Regions from separate parts of the Metabacillus sediminilitoris genome, predicted to be linked through region 3. Evidence: riboswitches for the same ligand, from Rfam matches in the RefSeq annotation. Region 3 holds a riboswitch; each other region holds the start of a gene.

Region 1 (4,950 bases), 1.7 Mb from region 3:
ATAAGTATGGCATTTACATGATCCCATTCATTTTCTTCCCTTTTCTCTATAATTCAAACTTTTTAAAAAAGAAAAGCTGACAATTTTCATTGTCAGCTTTCACATTTTTATTCACCTTGTGCTGCAGAAATAACAGATCCTTTGTAGTTTGTTTTAATAAACTCTTGGATCTCTTTAGATTGTAAAACCTCAATTAACGTTTTGATTTCTTCTCTATCTTCGTCACCTTCACGTACAACGATTAAGTTTACATAAGGATTATTTTCTGGTGATTCAAGTGCAATAGCATCTTCAGATGGATTTAAATCAGCTTCTAAAGCGTAGTTACCATTAATTAAAACTGCATCTGCTTCATCGTTTTCATATGCTTTTGTTAGCATTGGCGCTTCGATATCAGCTTCAAATACTAATTTTTTTGGATTCTCAGCAATATCTTCAATTGTTGCAGCTGTTTTTTCAACGCCTTCTTTTAATGTGATTAATCCTTTTTCTTCAAGCATTGAAAGCATACGACCATGATCCGCAACTGAGTTACTCATGATGATTTTTGCACCCTCTGGAAGATCTTCTAAAGACTTGTGTCGTTTAGAATAAACACCAATTGGCTCAATGTGTACGCCGCCAGCATTTACAAACTTATATCCATTATCTGCGATTTGAGAATTTAAATATGGCTCATGTTGAAAATAGTTTGCATCTAACTCTTCTTCAGCTAACGTTTTGTTCGGTAAAACATAATCTGTAAATTCAACAATCTCTAAGTCAATACCTTTTTCTTCCAACAAAGGCTTTGCTTCTTCTAAAATCTCAACATGTGGTACTGGTGAAGCACCAACTTTTAATGTTTTTGTATCACCTTCAGAACCACCTTCTGCTCCCTCATCGGCAGCACCTCCACAAGCCGCAAGAGCAACTGTGAAAATAGCAAGTATAATAGCTAATAAAGATTTTTTCATTCCTTCTCCTCCTATCGTTTGTCAATCGTCTTAGTTATGATATCTCCAATAATTTGGATGATAAACACGAAAATTAGGATAATAACTGTTGCAACTAATGTTACTTGGTTATTCCCGCGGTTAAAACCTTCTAGGAAAGCTAGATTTCCTAATCCGCCCGCACCAATTACTCCGGCCATTGCTGTTGATCCAATAAGTGCGATCGCCGTTACCGTAATCCCGGAAACTAATGCTGGCATTGATTCAGGTAGTAACACTTTCCAAATAATTGTACCTGATTTTGCCCCCATTGATCTTGCCGCTTCAATAACACCTTTATCAATTTCTCTCAAAGCAATCTCAACCATACGACCATAAAAAGGTGCTGCACCAATAATTAATGCTGGTAATGCTGCATTAGCACCAAGAATTGTACCAACTAGTACTTTCGTAAATGGCAATAACAAAATGATTAAGATAATGAAAGGAATTGATCTGAATATATTAACAATAACTGCAACAAGACCATTGATGAACTTGTTCTCCCATATGTTTCCCTTTGCAGTTAAGAATAACAGTAAACCCAAAATGATTCCTAAAAAAAACGTCGCCACAACAGACAAACTCGTCATATAAATGGTTTCCCATGTGGCTTCCCATACCTTTTCCCATTTCACTTCAGGTAGAAGTTGTTCAAGCATTTGCAATTACCTCCACCTCTACATGCTGATTATAAATATATTCTAACGCTCTATTCAGTTCTTGCTCTTCACCATCTAAATGAATAAACAAACTACCATAAGAACCGTTTTGAGTTTGAGAAATCTTTCCTTGCAAAATATTAATATCGATTGCAAATTCTCTTATTAAATTTGTAATCAAAGGCTTTTCAGTTGATTCGCCTACAAATGATAATTGAATAACTTTTCCTTTCGGATAAAGTTCCAATAAGTGTGCTACGACCTCATTTGTTTCCTCAGGCTCAGTAACCTGCTTCACAAATCGTTTTGTTATTGGTTGTTTCGGATTTCTAAATACGTCTAATACGTCCCCTTGCTCAACAACTTCTCCGTTTTCCATTACGGCTACACGGTGACAAATTTTTCGAATAACATGCATTTCATGTGTAATTAACACAATGGTAAGCCCTAATCTTTTATTAATATCGACAAGTAAATCAAGAATAGAATCCGTTGTTTGCGGATCTAGTGCAGATGTTGCTTCATCACATAGTAACACCTTTGGATTATTAGCTAATGCTCTCGCTATCCCTACACGCTGCTTTTGACCGCCACTTAATTGTGAAGGATAAGCATTCTCACGACCTTCTAGACCAACTAGTTTGATTAACTCATCAACACGTTTCAAGCGTTCAGTTTTTTTAACACCAGCAATTTCTAGCGGAAATGAAATATTCTCTCTTACCGTTCTTGACCATAAAAGATTAAAATGTTGGAAAATCATACTGATTTCTAACCGTGCTTTACGTAATTTCGCTCCGCCTATCGCATCTATTTGACTACCAGCAACATGAATAGAACCACTTGTTGGCTTTTCTAATCCATTTAACAAACGAATTAATGAACTTTTTCCTGCGCCACTATAGCCAATAATCCCAAAAATTTCACCTTTGCTAATTTCAAGGTTTATATTATTTACAGCTGTAACATTACCTGCTTTTGTTGAATAAATTTTTTTAACGTTCTGTAATGTAATCAAGATGTCACCTACTTTCAGTTCTTTTATCTTTCATTATTTTCATTTAAATTTTAAAGAAAAGATTTTTTAATGATCATCATATCGCATCAAATTATGATCGAAAAGATGAAAATACAAAATACTTTCTCAGGTAGTTTTACACCGATAGGACTTGTGGAAAAATTTTATAGTAGAAAATTAAAAAACCTCTCCGCAACGTGAGCAGAAAGGCGTAAGAAAAAAGTCCTTTCTCCCATCTTCCAAAGCTTGCAGCTTTGCGTGAATTGGCACCATTTCAACATTTGTTGATGGTTGCCGGGCTTCATAGGGCACATCCCTCCACCTCTCTTGATAAGAGACAAACTATATAATTAAAATTTAAATATTATGTCAGTAAATAAGTACGAGACTGATTGTACATGCTATTTTCAATATTGTCAATAAATTTAATTGATTGAAGAACGATCTAGTTAGGACATAAAAGATCGAATATTACCCAAAATGATCAACACAATTTAATGATTGCCTCAACTCTTAAAAAAGTGCGGTACGTCCCTTTGATAGAGATTTTCCCAAACGCAATTAACTGCTTAAGGCTAACATTATGTAATAACACTTCACTGATGTCTTGTTCATCACCTTCTAAAGTAAAATCAATTTTTTTTGGGGGTGACACTAACTTCTTCGCTCCATTTGATGTAAATTCAATAAAATGACTTGATTCTTGGTAGGGGCGAATTTCCACAACTAATGTTTGGTTTAATAGGAGTGGGGTTAAAAAACGTGCTTTATTAAAATTGGATATAAATGTTGTTACATACATAGAAAATCCTCCGTTCTCAATCAAGTTATAGTAATAACTTCATTGCATGACGAAGGATTCCTTTATAAAGAAGTCGACAGTTTCTGCCTATTTATTCATTAATGTGTATTTCTTTTATTATTTCCTGAGAAATATGTCATTTCATTGTATATACTGCGTGAAAAGCTCGTGTAAAAAGCTTACTGATTGAAAGGCGTAAATCCTTTCTTTTTCAAGACCATTTTCAAAAATAAGTAAGCAAGGTACACTTTCCACACCTAATTCTTGAGCTTCTTTTGGAAAGTAATTTAAATTTACTGAATGAATGTCCAGTGATGGAAATAATTCATCAACGATTGTTAACATTCGTCTTGCAACCTGGCATGTTCCACACATCGGAGTGTATAAATATAAAGCCATTAGTCCTTCATTTTTTATAATAATTTTTTTCTCTTCCCATTCAATCATATCTAAGAAAATTGGACACCTTTCTAAAGAAACTTCGCATCTACATCAATATTTGCACTTAATAAAACAGAAGCAACATGATGATCTGGTGCTGTTGCTACTTCTCGATAAGCTCTATCAATATAAATATGTGATGCCTCAGGAAATTCTCTTTTAAATTGTTTACGCAATCGATCACCTGCATCGTCTGAGTCCACTAAAATGTAAACATCCTTCGAAAATAATTCATCAATTAATTCGTCAAGCCTTGTTACACTTATCGTCCCATTCGTGCAGATAATCTCGATCTGTTCATTCAACACATTTAGTACCTTTTGTTTATCTGATTTGCCTTCAACAATTAATACTTTTTCAACCTCAACGAACGACATAAACATCACCTGTTTTTATAGTAAAAGTCTTTTCTATAAATTATTCGATTTGTCGAGGTTGTTTCCTTTTTATTTTATGTTTTTTCTAAAATTTAACGTATTTTAGAAAAAATAATAAAAAGAAACGACCACTTCTTGGTACATTTTATTAAAGCAGCTAATAAAGTTAATATTACTTCTTTATTTATGGCTGTTTTCGGATACTTCAAATATAGTTACATGAATAACCTGGATTGATTTTCCGTTGCAGGTACTCGCTTTCCGCGGGCTGTCTCACGAGCCTCCTTATGCTTTGCACTTGCGGGGTCTCCTGGGGCACGCTTCTCCAGCAGGAGTCTCGAACCTTTCACTACAATAACAGCTGTTCGAATTTGTTACTTGCTAAAACAACACTCTTTACGAAAGGCTGTTTTCGTAAACTTGTTGCTATTTACCAAGTAGTACGATGTGGTTGATTTCCGCTCCAATCAACATTAAATAGTTTTCGTTTTAAAACAACAATCTATAAGAAAAGAGCCTTATTTATAGACAAATGGACACCCTTTTTTACCTTATTAGTAGGGTGTCCATCAATTCAAATCATCATGCTAATTAGTCTTCATTTGTCATTTCTACATATTGTTCTGCTGTCATTAAGTTTTCAACGTCAGCGACATTTGCCGGTTCAATGACAATC
Region 2 (4,950 bases), 2.8 Mb from region 3:
TAAATTCCCCCACCCTCTTCGTGAACAGTACGTCTTTCTTGTCTACTAGCCTTCATTAAACTTATTGTACCAAGTGTTGCAATCAACAGGCTTCCTAATACAAAGATCGTATATAAATCACTTGTAATAAATAACTTAACTAAGAAATAAGACATGGTTAACGATATAAGTGGAGAAATCAACCAAACCATTAACATATTTTTGACGATCTTTTGTTGAAATACATTTGCACCAGATTTCGCGATTCCTATCCCTAGTATAGAAGATGTTGTGATTTGAGTAAGTGGTACTGGAATTCCAAAAATTGATGCAATCGTAACAAGAGTTGCTCCAGTACCTGAAATTAGTATCCCCTCAATTTTTGAAAAGTTGGTGATCTTCTTACCATTTGTTTCAAGTACTCGACGACCTAAGAAAAGTGCACCAATTGCAACAAAGATACCGCCAATAATCGTTCCTTTCGTTACCGATAGCAGTCCAGCACTTACTAATGGTCCAACGGAATTTGCAACATTGTTCATTCCTGCGGAAAATGCTTCAAAGCAACCAGCAAACACTAGAAGATAAGTAACGATCTTCCCTTCTAAAGAATATTTTTCTGCTAATTTAAAGGCATGAAACAATTTTATAAAAATAATTGCAATCACAAATGCAACGATTGGTACGATGATCCAAAACATGACAATCCATAATAAACTATCGATGTATAATGCTTTATAAGCAATACCAACTCCAACTACAGATCCAACAGTTACTTCACTTGTAGAAAGAGGAATACCTAATAAATTAGCTAAAAAAAGTGAAATCGTTGCTGAAAAAAGTATAATAACAACAATTTTGATTGTAATAAATGATGATGGGATGATTCCAGAACTTATCGTTTTGACAACTTCCCCCCCACCAATTACGGCTCCTAAAAAAACGAAAATTGCACATAAGATAAGAGCATTTCTAGGGCGTAAAATCGCCCCTGATCCGTATGCTACTCCCATCGAAGCAGCTGCACCACTTGCACCAATATTCATCGCGAAAAAAAAGCTGATGATGATTGCAATTATCTCTAACATCATTTATTTCCTCCTATTGATGGAGGCCGCATTCTGTTTTCATTTGCCCCGACCATCTGCCAGATCTTAAATCATTTTCATTAAATATTGGTTTTGTACAATGAAAGCAACCAATGCTAGGATATCCTCTATCATGTAAAGGATTGTAGATTAAGTCATTTTTATGAACATATCTCCATACATCTTTCCACGTCCAATGAATTAACGGGCAAACCTTTACTGAATGAAAGCGTTCATCCTTGTTGATATAGTTTACATGTTTTCTTGTTTCTGATTGTTCCCGTCTAAGACCGGAAATCCATGCCGTAGCACCTTGCAATGTTTCGTTTAAAGGAATAATTTTTCTTATATTACAGCATTTATTTGGATCGGTTTCCCAAAGCTTATCACCATAGCTTTCAGCTTGTTCTTCTAATGTAAGTTTTGGTTTTTTTAATTCAATATTTAATGACGGGTATTTTTCTTTCACTTTATCGATTAATTCATATGTTTCCTTAAAGTGAACATCAGTATCTAAAAACACAATTTTCGCATCAGGTTTTACTTTTGAAATTAAATCGATTAATACAATTCCTTCAATTCCAAAGCTACAAGCATAAACAACATCTTCACCGTAGTGATCATATGCCCAATTCAATACATTTAGGGCACCCTTATACTTATCATCTACTATAAAATCTTCACTCGGTTCTGTCCAACTCTCATAAGTTAGCAAAATATTCACCTCTTCTTTTTATTACTTATTTTTAAAAACCAGTTATTCATACGTTAATAGTCGGATTTATAATGTTAACCTACCAATCATGAATGATATACTGTATTTTCTTGTTAACAAATGGAGTTATATGCCAAATGTTTCGATCCAAGTTTTTCCTCAAACAAACTAACGATTGATTATATTATTAATCGATAAAAAGCCTTCAACTTGAAGACTATTAGGGACGATCTACCCTTATCTTCCAAATTGGAATTGCTTTGGCTGGAATTAGCACCTTGCTAAATAGCAGGTTGCTGGGCTTCAATGGGCCAGTTCCCTTCACCACTCTTGATAAGAAATATGCTGTTGATTCAAAATTTTAACACAATTCCCTCAAAAGTCAACCCGACTTTACTTATCGGATTAATATTTTTTTCATTTATTTTATATATTTTTCACATTTAGATTATTTTTTAAAATACACTTATACTTATTAGGTATTTTTCTTATATATATATACATCAACCCATTCAAATGTACATAAATAATAGTTCCGTTAAAATATTTTTCATCAAAACAGCAATTCTATGTGTAATTCGCTATCCTATTCTTTCTATTCTTCATTTTATAAATTTCACACTCATAATATAAGTTATTATGTAGCTTCTATTCCGAAGTCTTAAAAACCCTTAAAAAGATACCATCAAAGTCACACAGCATGTTAAGGAGATCTGTTTCGATATTTTCAATACATTTGTTTACTTCTTCCTTGGACATGGCTATAGGGTTAAACCGGCCCTTTATATGATGGAGGATGGCTCGGCTCCTACGGGAACAGTTTTGATACTTTCGTCAACTATCGTGTAGTTTATGATTCCTAATTTCCTAATAAAAAGGGTTTTATGGCAGAAAAAACAGAAAAGCCATATCCTATTTACTTGCTAGAATACAGCTTTTGATTTCAATATACCTATGTATAGTTTGTATCTACTTTATTTAGCTCAAGGCACCTTGTTCTGCATGGTGTTTTGAAATTCATGAATCCAAAACAAAAAACCTTTTATTCAAGTGTTTTAATTACCAGAGGCAGTCCAAGGTATCCAAAGCCTTACTTAATTTTCTAACCAACCCTCTGATGCAGGATTTTCTCTCCACATTTTTAGTTTGGTAAGATCTTGTTCATTTACATAGCCTTCTTGTACAGCTACATCAAGAAGAGTATTATAATCACATAATGATTTTGCTTCCACATTAGCCTTGGCTAATTTTTCCTCACCGGCAGATAAGCCATACGTGAAGATTGAAACGATACCTAACACTTCACAGCCCGCTTCACGTAGTGCTTCAACAGCAGTAATTGCACTACCGCCAGTTGAAATTAAATCTTCAATTACTACAACCTTTTGATTTTCCAGCACTTGACCTTCAATCTGATTTCCTTTTCCGTGTCCTTTAGCCTTGCTTCGAACATAGCACATAGGTAAATTTAATTGATCACTTACCCAAGCAGCATGCGGAATACCAGCTGTTGCTGTACCTGCAACAACCTCGACTTCTGGAAAGTGATTTCTTATTAATTCAGAAAGACCCTCTGCTATTTGCTTACGAATCTCAGGAAATGATAGTGTTAAACGATTATCACAATAAATCGGCGATTTCATACCGCTTGACCATGTGAACGGTTCATTTGGTTGGAGATAGACTGCTTTGATTTCTAATAGGTGTTTTGCAATATCTTGTTTCATTCCACTATTTCCTCCCAAGCTTTTTTTACATGTAAGTATGCTTCATATGGATTTTTTTGTTTAGTAATGCTACGTCCGACTACTATTGCTGTAGAGCCTAGTCGACGAGCTAATTCCGGAGTGGCAATTCGTGTTTGATCATCTGCAGAATCATTCTTCATCCGAATTCCAGGAGTTACCTTAATGAATGTAGAGCCAAGATGTTCTTGTAATGCTTCCACCTCATGTGTCGAGCAAACAACACCATCTAAGCCGCTTTCATGTGCCATTTTTGCATAATGAAGCACAATATGATTGATTTCTTTATTAATTAATAGTTCATCTTGTACCATTTGTTGTGACGTGCTTGTTAATTGTGTTACAGCAATACAAGCCGGTCTATTTTTTCCAGCAGGTGTCCCAGCAACTAACCCTTCAATTGCCGCTTCCATCATTTTTTTACCGCCTGCAGCATGAACATTTACAAGATCAACCTCTAGTTTGGCTAAGCCACGCATCGCTTGTTTTACCGTGTTTGGGATGTCGTGTAGCTTTAAATCTAGAAAAATATCATGACCATGCTGCTTAATATGTGAAATAATGCTAGGACCCTCTTGATAGAAAAGCTCCATCCCTACTTTTACAAAAAGCTTTTCATCTTTAAAATGATTTAAGAAAGCATCAACTTCCTTACGATCCTTAAAATCAAGCGCAACTATAAGAGGTCTTTCCATCATGCCTTCCAGCTCCTTCCAACACACTCCGTAACATGCTCATAACCAAGTTCTTTTAATTTTTCTGGTAGTTGATCAATGATTTCTGGACAGACAAAAGGGTTAACAAAATTGGCTGTACCTACTGCTACTGCACTTGCTCCAGCATATAAAAACTCAATTACATCATCTACTGTTTGAACACCGCCCATCCCAATGATTGGGATATTAACAGCCTGACTTACTTCATATACCATTCGAATTGCTACTGGCTTAATCGCTGGACCTGACAAGCCACCCGTTTTATTCGCTATAACAGGTTTGCCAGTTTTTAGATCGATTCTCATCCCGATTAAAGTATTGATCATTGTTAAGCCATCTGCTCCTGCATTTTCAATTGCCTTTGCCATATCAACGATATTCGCTACATTTGGAGAAAGCTTTACATATACAGGAACATCTGAAACTTCTTTCACAGCTTTTGTTAAACCGGCAGCGACATCAGGTATTGTACCAAAGGCAATTCCGCCTGTTTTTACATTTGGGCAGGAAATATTTAATTCAAGTGCATGCACATTTTTTGATTGACTGATTTTTTCCGCAACATACACATAATCTTCAACTTGAGACCCTGCAACATTTGCTATAATTGGTAAATCAAATTGCTCAAGCCAGACAAGCTCTTCTGAAACTACCTTTTCAACGCCTGGATTTTGCAGTCCAATTGCGTTAAGCATTCCAGCATCTGT
Region 3 (4,950 bases):
AATATGTTTCTTAATAAAAAAACGGCCCTCACTTCTTAAGCAGAAATGAAAACCGTTTTGATTTATTTACTTATGAGTCAGACTGTTCATTAAAATACGTCCAGCCCTCTTTTTGATAAACTCTACCTTGCTTCATTAAATGACCAAGTGCTCGTTTAAATGCTGCTTTACTCAATTGAAATCGTTCTTTAATATCTTCTGCATCACTTTTATCGGAAAAAGGCATGGCACCGCCTCTTTCTTGCATGTAAGCATATATTCTTTCTGCATCAACGCTTAATGCCTCATGCTTACGTGGTAGTAGGGATACATTGACAGTACCATCTTCCTTTACATCAATTACACGTCCTGTCACTGTCTCCCCTAATCGCGGTTCAACCGTTCGCTGTGATGAATGAATAAAACCCTTATACCCTTCCTCTGTCAAAATAAAAGATCCGGCAACGATCATTCGGTACACAGTTCCTGTCACTTCTTTATTAAATACTGCTCGATCAGCATCTTTAAAGTATGGTTCAACAATTTCCTCTGTGGCCAGCCTTACAAAGAATCGGCCATTTTTCGATACTTTCAAAGTACAAAAAAGCTTGTCACCTGCTTCAGGCCATACTTCTCTTAAATATGGAAGATGATCTTTCGCAACAAGTGCATCCTTGCTTAACCCAATGTTAACAAATGCCCCCATGTCATCTACTACATCTACTACTTCGACCCAAGCATATGTATCCTCTGTTATAAGCGGTTTTTTCATGGTCGCATATAACCTGTCCTCAGCATCTAATACGAAAAAGACTTCAAGCTTCTCCCCTACCTCTATTTCACCAACGACTTCATTATTATGTAAAAGTACACGTTCATTTCCATCCGTTAAAAAATAGCCATAATCGACTTTTTCATCTATTGTTAATGTTGCAAAAGTTCCTGGCATCATAAAATTGTCATCTATCCTTTCTTCTACCATTCTTTAGTATGTTTCGTTCAAATAAATAGTGTTTAACTATAACATAGTTACCCTCTATTAGCGAATCGCTTAACAATCACGTTGTAAATAGTTGTGATCATTGTTTTATTTTACTATAATCTAACCATATTATATACGTAATGGAGGATGATTATGGCGAAAGATAGTTCATTTGATATCGTTTCAAAAATTGAATTTCCAGAAGTAACAAATGCAATCAGTATTGCCCTGAAAGAAATTGCAACACGTTATGACTTTAAAGGAAGTAAAAGCAATATTTCATTAGAAAAAGAAGAGCTTGTTTTAGTGTCTGATGATGAATATAAGCTTGACCAATTAAAAGACGTCTTACTTTCAAAATTAATTAAACGTAATGTACCAATAAAAAATATTTCGTACAAAAAGATTGAAAATGCTTCAGGCGGTACTGTTCGCCAAAGAGCCGAATTAGTTTCGGGCATTGATAAGGATAATGCGAAAAAAATCAACACGATCATTAAAAATAAAGGATTAAAAGTGAAAACACAAATTCAGGATGATCAAATCCGTGTAACAGGAAAAAGCAGAGATGACCTTCAGGCAGTAATCGCTGCAATTAGGGAAGCAGATTTACCAATAGATGTTCAGTTCATTAACTATCGATAAAGCAAACACGGAGTGCCTTGTTCAGCATGGCCATATATAAGAATCCCTGGACTTCGCTAAACGTCAAAGAACCCAAAGACAGTTTCTACAACACTATTGCAGAAACTGTCTTTTTTAAGATTGCCCTTAAAAAAACGAAAAATGAATGTAAATTTAACCAAAATATCATTTACCTATTGATATTTTTCAAAATATTAGATAAATTAGGTGTAATACATTTTTAGAAATGCGCAAGCGATTTGTTAAAGAACAATTTTAAAATACGTTAATTTCATATCTTATCAAGAGAAGCTGAGGGACTGGCCCAATGACGCTTCAGCAACCGGTCAATTTCGAGTGTAGGTTTGGTGTATTGAGTGTTTTAAACACTGCATCTTCCTCCTCCAAAGGCCAAGGTGCTAATTCCAGTCAAGCATAGTCGATGCTTGAAAGATAAGGAGAAGCTTAGAATCATTCAGCCTTCTTCAAAAGAAGGCTTTTTTATTTGAATGAATAGGAACGGGAACTGCTAACATTTTATGAAGTCGACAAGATTGGTTCATGGCATAAATTCAAGGAAGGCTTGCTCGTTCCACCCTTTAATTACACACATATTTACTCGATCGGAGGCTTTTTTTATGAGCTTTTTAGAAGACCTTAAAAGTAAGATATTAATTGGAGACGGTGCGATGGGAACAATGCTATATTCCCACGGTGTTGATCGTTGCTTTGAAGAATTAAATCTATCTAAACCTGATGATGTAATACACGTGCATGAGGCATATATTCAAGCTGGTGCAAATCTCATCCAAACAAATACTTATGGGGCAAATGATATAAAACTCTCTCGTTATGGGCTAGAGGATGAAATTAGACAAATTAACAAACAAGCTGTTGAAATCGCTAAACGTGCAGCTGCAGGATCAACATATGTTTTCGGAACGATCGGCGGTGTTCGAGCATTTAAGAAAAGTGCTCACACTCTTGAAGAAATAAAACGAAACTTTAGAGAACAGCTATTTGTCTTATTAAATGAAGATGTTGATGGATTATTGCTAGAAACCTATTATGATTTTGACGAACTGAAAACTGTCTTGCAAATAGCTCGTAAAGAAACGAATAAACCAATCATCACAAATGTTTCCCTTCATGAGCCAGGTGTATTACAAGACGGCACAACAGTAAAACAAGCCTTTTTAACACTTGAAGAACTTGGAGCAAATGTTATTGGTTTAAACTGCCGTTTAGGACCGTATCATATGCTTCAAGCTCTAGAGGAGGTACCGCTCCTAGAACATGCTTATCTCTCTGTATTTCCGAATAGCAGTCTGCCAGCATTAAATGAAGGACGACTCGAGTATGAATCAGATGAAGGATATTTTAAGGAGAGTGCTTTAAAGTTTAGAGAGCAAGGTGCTAGACTTATCGGCGGCTGCTGTGGAACAACGCCTAAACATATAAAAGCAATGGCTGAAGCAGTCTCACATTTAGCCCCAATTACAGATAAAAAAGTGAAAATTCCGAAAGAAATTCACATTCAATCGACGTCAGCAGACAAAGACACTCTTGCTCCGCTACAAGAGATTGTTAAGGAAAAACGCTCTGTCATTGTTGAGCTTGATCCGCCAAAAAAGCTTGGAATGAGTATATTTCTCGAAGGTGCACAGGCTCTGCATGATGCTGGTATTGATGCACTCACACTTGCTGATAACTCCCTTGCTTCACCACGTATTAGCAATTTAGCAGCAGGATTGCTTGCAAGGGAAAAAACGAATGCACGAACCTTAATTCATATTACATGTCGTGACCGAAACTTAATTGGCTTACAATCTCATTTAATGGGCTTACACACATTAGGCCTTTCAGATGTATTAGCGATTACTGGTGATCCATCTAAGATTGGAGATTTCCCTGGTGCTACATCTGTTTATGATGTATCATCCTTTGATTTAATCAGTTTAATCAAACAGTTTAATGAGGGTGTTTCCTATTCGGGTAAACCATTAGGTGCAAAAACAAATTTCTCAGTTGCCGCTGCGTTTAATCCAAATGTTCGCCATTTAGACAAGGCTGTTGTACGACTTGAGAAAAAAATTGCCTGTGGTGCTGATTATTTTATTTCACAACCGCTCTATTCAAATGAACAAATTGTTCATGTATATGAAGCAACTCGAAATCTAAAAGCACCGATTTATATCGGAATTATGCCACTAACATCAAGCCGTAATGCTGAATTTATTCATAATGAAATACCTGGTATTAAACTCTCTGATTCGATTAGAGAAAAAATGGCTGAAGCTGGTACTGACAAGGAAAAAGCTCGACAAGAAGGCCTTGCCATCGCCAAGGATTTGATCGATACTGCATTTGATCTATTTAACGGTATTTATCTCATTACCCCATTTTTACAGTATGACCTTACAGTGGAGCTTACAAATTACATCCATGAGAAGGAAAAACAACTGGCTGAAAGGAAGATCACACATGTGTAGCATCAAAGATGAACTAAAAAAACGAATTCTTGTTCTGGACGGAGCTATGGGAACAATGATTCAAGCTGCAGATCTCACACCTGAGGATTTTGGCGGTGAAGATTATGAAGGGTGTAATGAATATTTAACCTTAACTGCACCCGAAACAATTGAAGCCATTCATAAAGCATACCTAGAAGCAGGCTCAGATATTATTTCTACAAACACATTTGGTGCTACTGCGCTTGTATTAGATGAGTATGAGCTTGGTTCTCTTGCACTTGAACTGAATATTGAATCAGCAAAAATCGCTAAAAAAGCAGCCGAACACTTTTCAACTCCAGAAAAACCCAGATTTGTTGCCGGTGCTATGGGACCAACAACAAAAACATTATCTGTTACAGGTGGTACAACATTCGATACATTAGTCAGCAACTATGAAGAGCAAGCAAGAGGATTAATTCTTGGTGGTTCTGATTTACTTTTACTTGAAACAAGTCAAGATATGCTTAATGTAAAGGCTGGATTCATCGGCATCCAAAAGGCCTTCGAAAATACTGGTAAAGAATTGCCTTTGATGGTTTCAGGAACAATTGAGCCAATGGGAACTACCTTAGCTGGTCAAGACATTGAAGCATTTTATATTTCCTTAGAACATATGAAGCCAATATCAGTTGGGCTAAACTGTGCAACAGGTCCAGAATTTATGACAGATCATATTCGTACTTTATCAAGCTTAGCCAATACGGCTGTAAGCTGTTATCCAAATGCAGGATTACCTGATGAAGAAGGAAATTACCATGAATCACCTGAATCTCTTGCGAAAAAGCTCACAGGTTTCGCAGAACAAGGCTGGCTTAATTTTGTTGGTGGCTGCTGTGGTACAACACCAGA
Region 4 (4,950 bases), 1.0 Mb from region 3:
TCATATCGATATCATTAAAAATGATTTTTCCAGTATTCATCGTTGTTAATCCCAAGATTATATTTAATAGGGTTGTTTTTCCACTCCCACTTTGACCAAGGAGTGAAACGATTTCTCCCGTGTTAATTTCTAAACTGATATCATTTAAAACAACTTTGCTATCGAATTGTTTGCTTATATTCTGTAATTTCAGCAAACGGCTCACCTCCTTGAACACACCCTTAGTATAAAAGGGAAATGTAAATAAAAATAAAGATTTATGTAAATGAAGTGTAAATTTTGCATATATTATCAATAACTTATACATAAATTTTGACTATATTAACTCAAATTTATCAACATGTTACCTGTAACTACTTTAAAAATCTTGAATATATTATGAGTTATCAGTACACTTAAATTAATTAATGAAGGCAAAAAACGATAACTTTGAATGGGTGATTATATGTTTCCACTTGAAAGACAAAAGAAGATCCTTGAGCTGCTAATGATTAAAAAAGTCATTAAGATAACAGAGTTAACAGAGGAACTAGAGGTTTCTGTCGATACGCTTCGCAGAGATTTAAACCTTCTTACAGAACAAGGGAAAATCGAGAAAATCTATGGCGGGGTTAAACTAGTAGAATCAACATTCGGAGAATCCTCTATAGATGAACGCATGATTAGTCACTTAAAGGAAAAAGAAATGATCGCACAAAAATGCAGTGAATTTATCAATGATGGCGATTGTATTTATATTGATAGCGGGTCAACAACCTATCAAATTGCCAAATATATTAAAAATAAAAAGAATTTAACAGTCGTGACAAATTCAATTCCTGTTGTAAACGAACTCCTAAATAGTGATGTGGAACTAGTCATCATTGGCGGGAAAGTAAGAAAAAACGAAAAGTCTGTCGTTACTTACGAATACTTATTTAATTTTAGTGAATTGAATATATTAAAAGCCTTTATTTGCGCAAGTGGTATTACGATTGAAAAGGGAATTTCTGATTATAATTTAGAGGAAGCCATTACAAGAAAAAAAATGATCGAGTTATCAAAAGAAATTTTCGTAGCCGCAGATAGTACTAAATTTGGGAAAGATGTTACAATCGGCATTGCTTCCCTTGATAAGATTGATTACATGATTACAGACCATAACTTACCTACTCATTTTGTTAATCAATTCAAAAAAACTAGTACAAATCTTATTATTTCACAAAATTAAACATTTTTATAAAAACCCTATATCAGAATAGTCTACACTAGAGACATGTTCATGATGGTAACATTTCATTTCCTTTATTTTCTAGATATTAACCAATTGGGTGTTATTGTCCAATAGATATAAAATCATTTTATAGATTGACAGAACTTAACTATATTAGTATATTAGATACTATTAATTTACAAATTTAATCTTATCCAGAGAGACTGAGGGACTAGGCCCGATGACGTCCGGCAACCCCCTATTTGGGAAGGTGCCAATTCCTGCAGAATGGTTTCATTCTGAAAGATAAGCCAAGATACAGTTTCTGTTTCGATGCTCCTTTCAGATGAAGGAGTATTTTTTTTGTGTCTAGGAACGGGGACAGAATTCGCTTTATTTAAGCATACCTTCCAAATAGACTAGATTTGCTAACCTTAGGTGAAATTTGGATGTAGAAAAACATAAAAGGAGGTCATTACATGATTAAAATTCGCAATCTTTCGAAAGTATATAAAACTAAAAATGGTCAGGTAACTGGTGTGGATAACGTGTCACTGACAATTCAAAAGGGCGATATTTTTGGAATCGTCGGCTATTCCGGTGCAGGAAAAAGCTCCCTGCTTCGCTGTATCAATCTTTTGGAACGGCCTACTTCCGGAAATGTCACCGTAAATGGCACAGATCTCACCTCATTAAAAAGTAAAAATTTACGGATAGCACGGTTAAAAATCGGCATGATTTTCCAACACTTTTATTTAATTAGCCAAAAAACTGTGTTTGAGAACATTGAATTTGCCTTAAAAGCAGCGAAAATACCTTCCAAAGACATGAATGACCGTGTTGAAGCCTTACTTGATATGGTTGGTCTTGCTGATAAACGTGATGTATTTCCTTCACAATTGAGTGGAGGGCAAAAACAGCGCGTCGGCATTGCACGTGCACTTGCCAATAATCCTAGTGTCCTTTTATGTGATGAAGCCACTTCAGCCTTAGACCCGACCACAACAAAATCAATTTTAAATCTATTAAAAAAAATTAACAAAGAATTAAACATTACGATCGTTTTGATAACTCATGAAATGGATGTTGTAAAGGAAATTTGCAATCGCATGGCTATCATGCAAGATGGTAGAGTGATTGAAGAAGGTCCAGTATATGATATCTTCGCAAATCCACAGGAAGAACTCACGAAGGAGTTTATCGAAAGTGTTGTTTCATATGATTTGCCTGCTGCGATTTTTAAAAAGTGCGAAGGAACAATTATTAAAGTAACATTCAAAGGAGAGATTGCTGGAGAAGGCATCATCTCCGATACTCTCCAGCTATATAACGTAAAAGGCAACTTCCTGCACGGTTCAATTGACTATATACAGGAGGCGCCGCTTGGTATTTTTCTTATGGAATTAAAAGGAACAAGTGAAGAAATCAGCAAAGCCATACAATTTATTGAAAATCGTTCAGCCCTAGTGGAGGTGTTACGTTATGGGATTTGATATGAATCATCTTATTGAACTGATTCCAGATATAAATCTAGCATTTCTGCAAACTATTTATATGATTGCAATTTCCTTAGTCATCTCAACTGTTATTGGGTTACCGATTGGTGTCCTTTTATATGTCACAGACAAGGGCCTATTCCTGCAAAATACTTGGATCAATTCCATCATCGGTTTCTTAGTTAATATGGTGCGATCAATTCCGTTTATTATTTTACTTGTTGCATTAATACCATTAACTAATTTCCTCGTCAAAACAACGATTGGACCAACAGCAGCAAGTGTCTCACTTTCTGTCGCAGCCATCCCATTTTTCGCCCGCATTGTCGAAACGGCATTACGAGAAATTGATAAAGGTGTTGTTGAAGCAGCAATCGCAGCAGGTGCTACACCATGGATGATCATTAAAGATGTTCTTTTACTTGAAGCAAGATCTGGAATTATTTCTGCTATTACATTAACACTTATTAGTTTAGTAGGATTTTCAGCAATGGCTGGTGTTGTCGGCGGCGGCGGAATTGGTGATTTGGCCATTCGTTTTGGTTATTACCGCTATGATAATACCATTATGATCGCAACAGTCGTTATTTTAATTATATTAGTTCAGTTAATTCAGCTAATTGGTGATAAAATCGCCAAAGCTGTTAATAAAAAATAAACATCAGAAAGAAGGAATACTCACATGAAGAAATGGGTTAGTTCATTTATTCTATTATTCGCCTTAACAGCTCTTGCAGCATGCGGGAATACCGAAAGTAAACAAAGTAGTGATAGCAAAGAGAGCACAGAGTCAAAAGAAATTAAAATCGGAGCTACTGCTGGTCCTTACAGTGATATGGTTTCAAAAGCCATTATTCCTGGGTTGGAAGAAAAAGGATATAAAGTAGGGTTAGTCGAATTTAGTGATTATATTCAGCCTAATAAATCGTTGAACAATGGCGATATTCAAGCAAATCTATTTCAAAACTCGACATATCTAGAAAACTTCTCAACATCAAACAAGATGGATTTAACACCTTTAATTATTGTTCCAACAGCACCAATGGGGATCTTCTCAAACACATATAAATCTCTTGATGAAGTAAAAGATGGAGCAACTGTTTCACTACCGAATGATCCAACAAATGGAGCAAGAGCTTTCAATACATTGCAAGATGAAGGATTCATTAAAATTGATGAAAATGCAGACCCTGCAACAGTATCTGAAAAAGATATCATTGAAAACAAGAAAAACTTGAAATTTAAGCCGCTCGAAGCTGGACAGCTCCCTCGTTCTGTTGACAGTGTTGATTTAGCAGCTGTTCCTGGTAACTTCGCAATTGCTGCTAACATGGATTTACTTGACGCAATCGCTCTTGAAAATATGGCTGATCATTACCGTAATGTTGTTGCTGTAAAAACAGACAATAAAGATGCTCAATTTGCAAAAGACATAAAAGCAATCGTGGAGTCAGAAGAGTTTGAAAAAATTATCGATGAGGAATTTAAAGGATTCGGTAAACCTGAATGGATGGAAAACCGTTAAAAACCTTTAGAAATTTTCGGTATCCTCAGATTTTTTATTGCGCATAAAATAGCAGAAGCTGTCCTATTAGGACAGCTTCTTTCTTGATTTACTAACTAGATTAAGATTGGAAAGCAATTTTCTTATGTGTTTCCTTTAGCCAGCTAATGAATTGCAATCTGTCATGGACTTCAGCATGTCGATGTGATCTTTAATAGTATGATGCCACATTTTCGCTTCCACAACAGATGGATCTTCATTTTGTACAGTAAAACCGCAATTGCATGTTAATTCTTTCATTTTAATCTCTCACTTTAGGTTATCTGTTTTTATTACTTCGCTTGTTCTACGTAGTTTTTAAGCAATGTTCCGAGTAGATGCTTCCATCCTTCAGAATGCTCTTGTTCCCAGTTCTCTTCAATAACGCCTGATGCTGTATGGGAAAGCTGAAGCAACGTTGCCCCTTCCTTCTCCAGAAGACGATACACATACGAGCTGTTAACTGCTCCCTGCATTCCTAAATGTCCATGAAGGCGGATTTCTTCTGGGGCGTTCACATAGTAAACATTGCCCCACACCGCTCCTTCATGTTCCCCCCATTTTTCAATAAATTGTCCGCCTGGAACGGGTTCAAACGAAAAGTGTGAGGATACCCCTTTTGGTGCTAAACGAAATTCCCACCAATCACCAGCTTGTTCGGTTAATGCTTTAAATACTTGTTCGCGCGGAGCAGCGATTAAAACTTCTTGTTCAATACG

Evidence for each region. Region 3 has a riboswitch for S-adenosylmethionine ahead of GMB29_RS04725 (bifunctional homocysteine S-methyltransferase/methylenetetrahydrofolate reductase). Riboswitches for the same ligand answer to the same signal wherever they lie in the genome.
Region 1: linked by a shared signal. The riboswitch ahead of GMB29_RS23135 (methionine ABC transporter ATP-binding protein) and the one ahead of GMB29_RS04725 (bifunctional homocysteine S-methyltransferase/methylenetetrahydrofolate reductase) in region 3 are both predicted to bind S-adenosylmethionine.
Region 2: linked by a shared signal. The riboswitch ahead of GMB29_RS17735 (phosphoadenylyl-sulfate reductase) and the one ahead of GMB29_RS04725 (bifunctional homocysteine S-methyltransferase/methylenetetrahydrofolate reductase) in region 3 are both predicted to bind S-adenosylmethionine.
Region 4: linked by a shared signal. The riboswitch ahead of GMB29_RS26395 (methionine ABC transporter ATP-binding protein) and the one ahead of GMB29_RS04725 (bifunctional homocysteine S-methyltransferase/methylenetetrahydrofolate reductase) in region 3 are both predicted to bind S-adenosylmethionine.

What each region holds. Positions count from the first base shown of each region.
Region 1 covers NZ_CP046266.1:4,788,260-4,793,209, forward strand. The annotation lists gene GMB29_RS23125 (MetQ/NlpA family ABC transporter substrate-binding protein) at 108-956, opposite strand; gene GMB29_RS23130 (methionine ABC transporter permease) at 968-1,636, opposite strand; gene GMB29_RS23135 (methionine ABC transporter ATP-binding protein) at 1,629-2,654, opposite strand; SAM riboswitch class I at 2,884-2,991, opposite strand; gene GMB29_RS23140 (SCP2 sterol-binding domain-containing protein) at 3,139-3,456, opposite strand; gene GMB29_RS23145 (thioredoxin family protein) at 3,598-3,903, opposite strand; gene GMB29_RS23150 (toprim domain-containing protein) at 3,927-4,274, opposite strand; gene gcvH (glycine cleavage system protein GcvH) at 4,866-4,950, opposite strand, start outside.
Region 2 covers NZ_CP046266.1:3,708,646-3,713,595, forward strand. The annotation lists gene GMB29_RS17730 (sulfate permease) at 1-1,067, opposite strand, end outside; gene GMB29_RS17735 (phosphoadenylyl-sulfate reductase) at 1,081-1,782, opposite strand; SAM riboswitch class I at 2,017-2,122, opposite strand; gene pyrE (orotate phosphoribosyltransferase) at 2,877-3,509, opposite strand; gene pyrF (orotidine-5'-phosphate decarboxylase) at 3,506-4,222, opposite strand; gene GMB29_RS17750 (dihydroorotate dehydrogenase) at 4,222-4,950, opposite strand, start outside.
Region 3 covers NZ_CP046266.1:923,916-928,865, reverse strand. The annotation lists gene GMB29_RS04735 (CvfB family protein) at 71-931, opposite strand; gene GMB29_RS04730 (YajQ family cyclic di-GMP-binding protein) at 1,115-1,606, shown strand; SAM riboswitch class I at 1,882-2,045, shown strand; gene GMB29_RS04725 (bifunctional homocysteine S-methyltransferase/methylenetetrahydrofolate reductase) at 2,224-4,077, shown strand; gene metH (methionine synthase) at 4,070-4,950, shown strand, end outside.
Region 4 covers NZ_CP046266.1:5,505,356-5,510,305, forward strand. The annotation lists gene GMB29_RS26385 (ABC transporter ATP-binding protein) at 1-196, opposite strand, end outside; gene GMB29_RS26390 (DeoR/GlpR family DNA-binding transcription regulator) at 446-1,210, shown strand; SAM riboswitch class I at 1,401-1,505, shown strand; gene GMB29_RS26395 (methionine ABC transporter ATP-binding protein) at 1,672-2,685, shown strand; gene GMB29_RS26400 (methionine ABC transporter permease) at 2,675-3,346, shown strand; gene GMB29_RS26405 (MetQ/NlpA family ABC transporter substrate-binding protein) at 3,371-4,213, shown strand; gene GMB29_RS26410 (hypothetical protein) at 4,349-4,492, opposite strand; gene GMB29_RS26415 (SRPBCC domain-containing protein) at 4,525-4,950, opposite strand, start outside.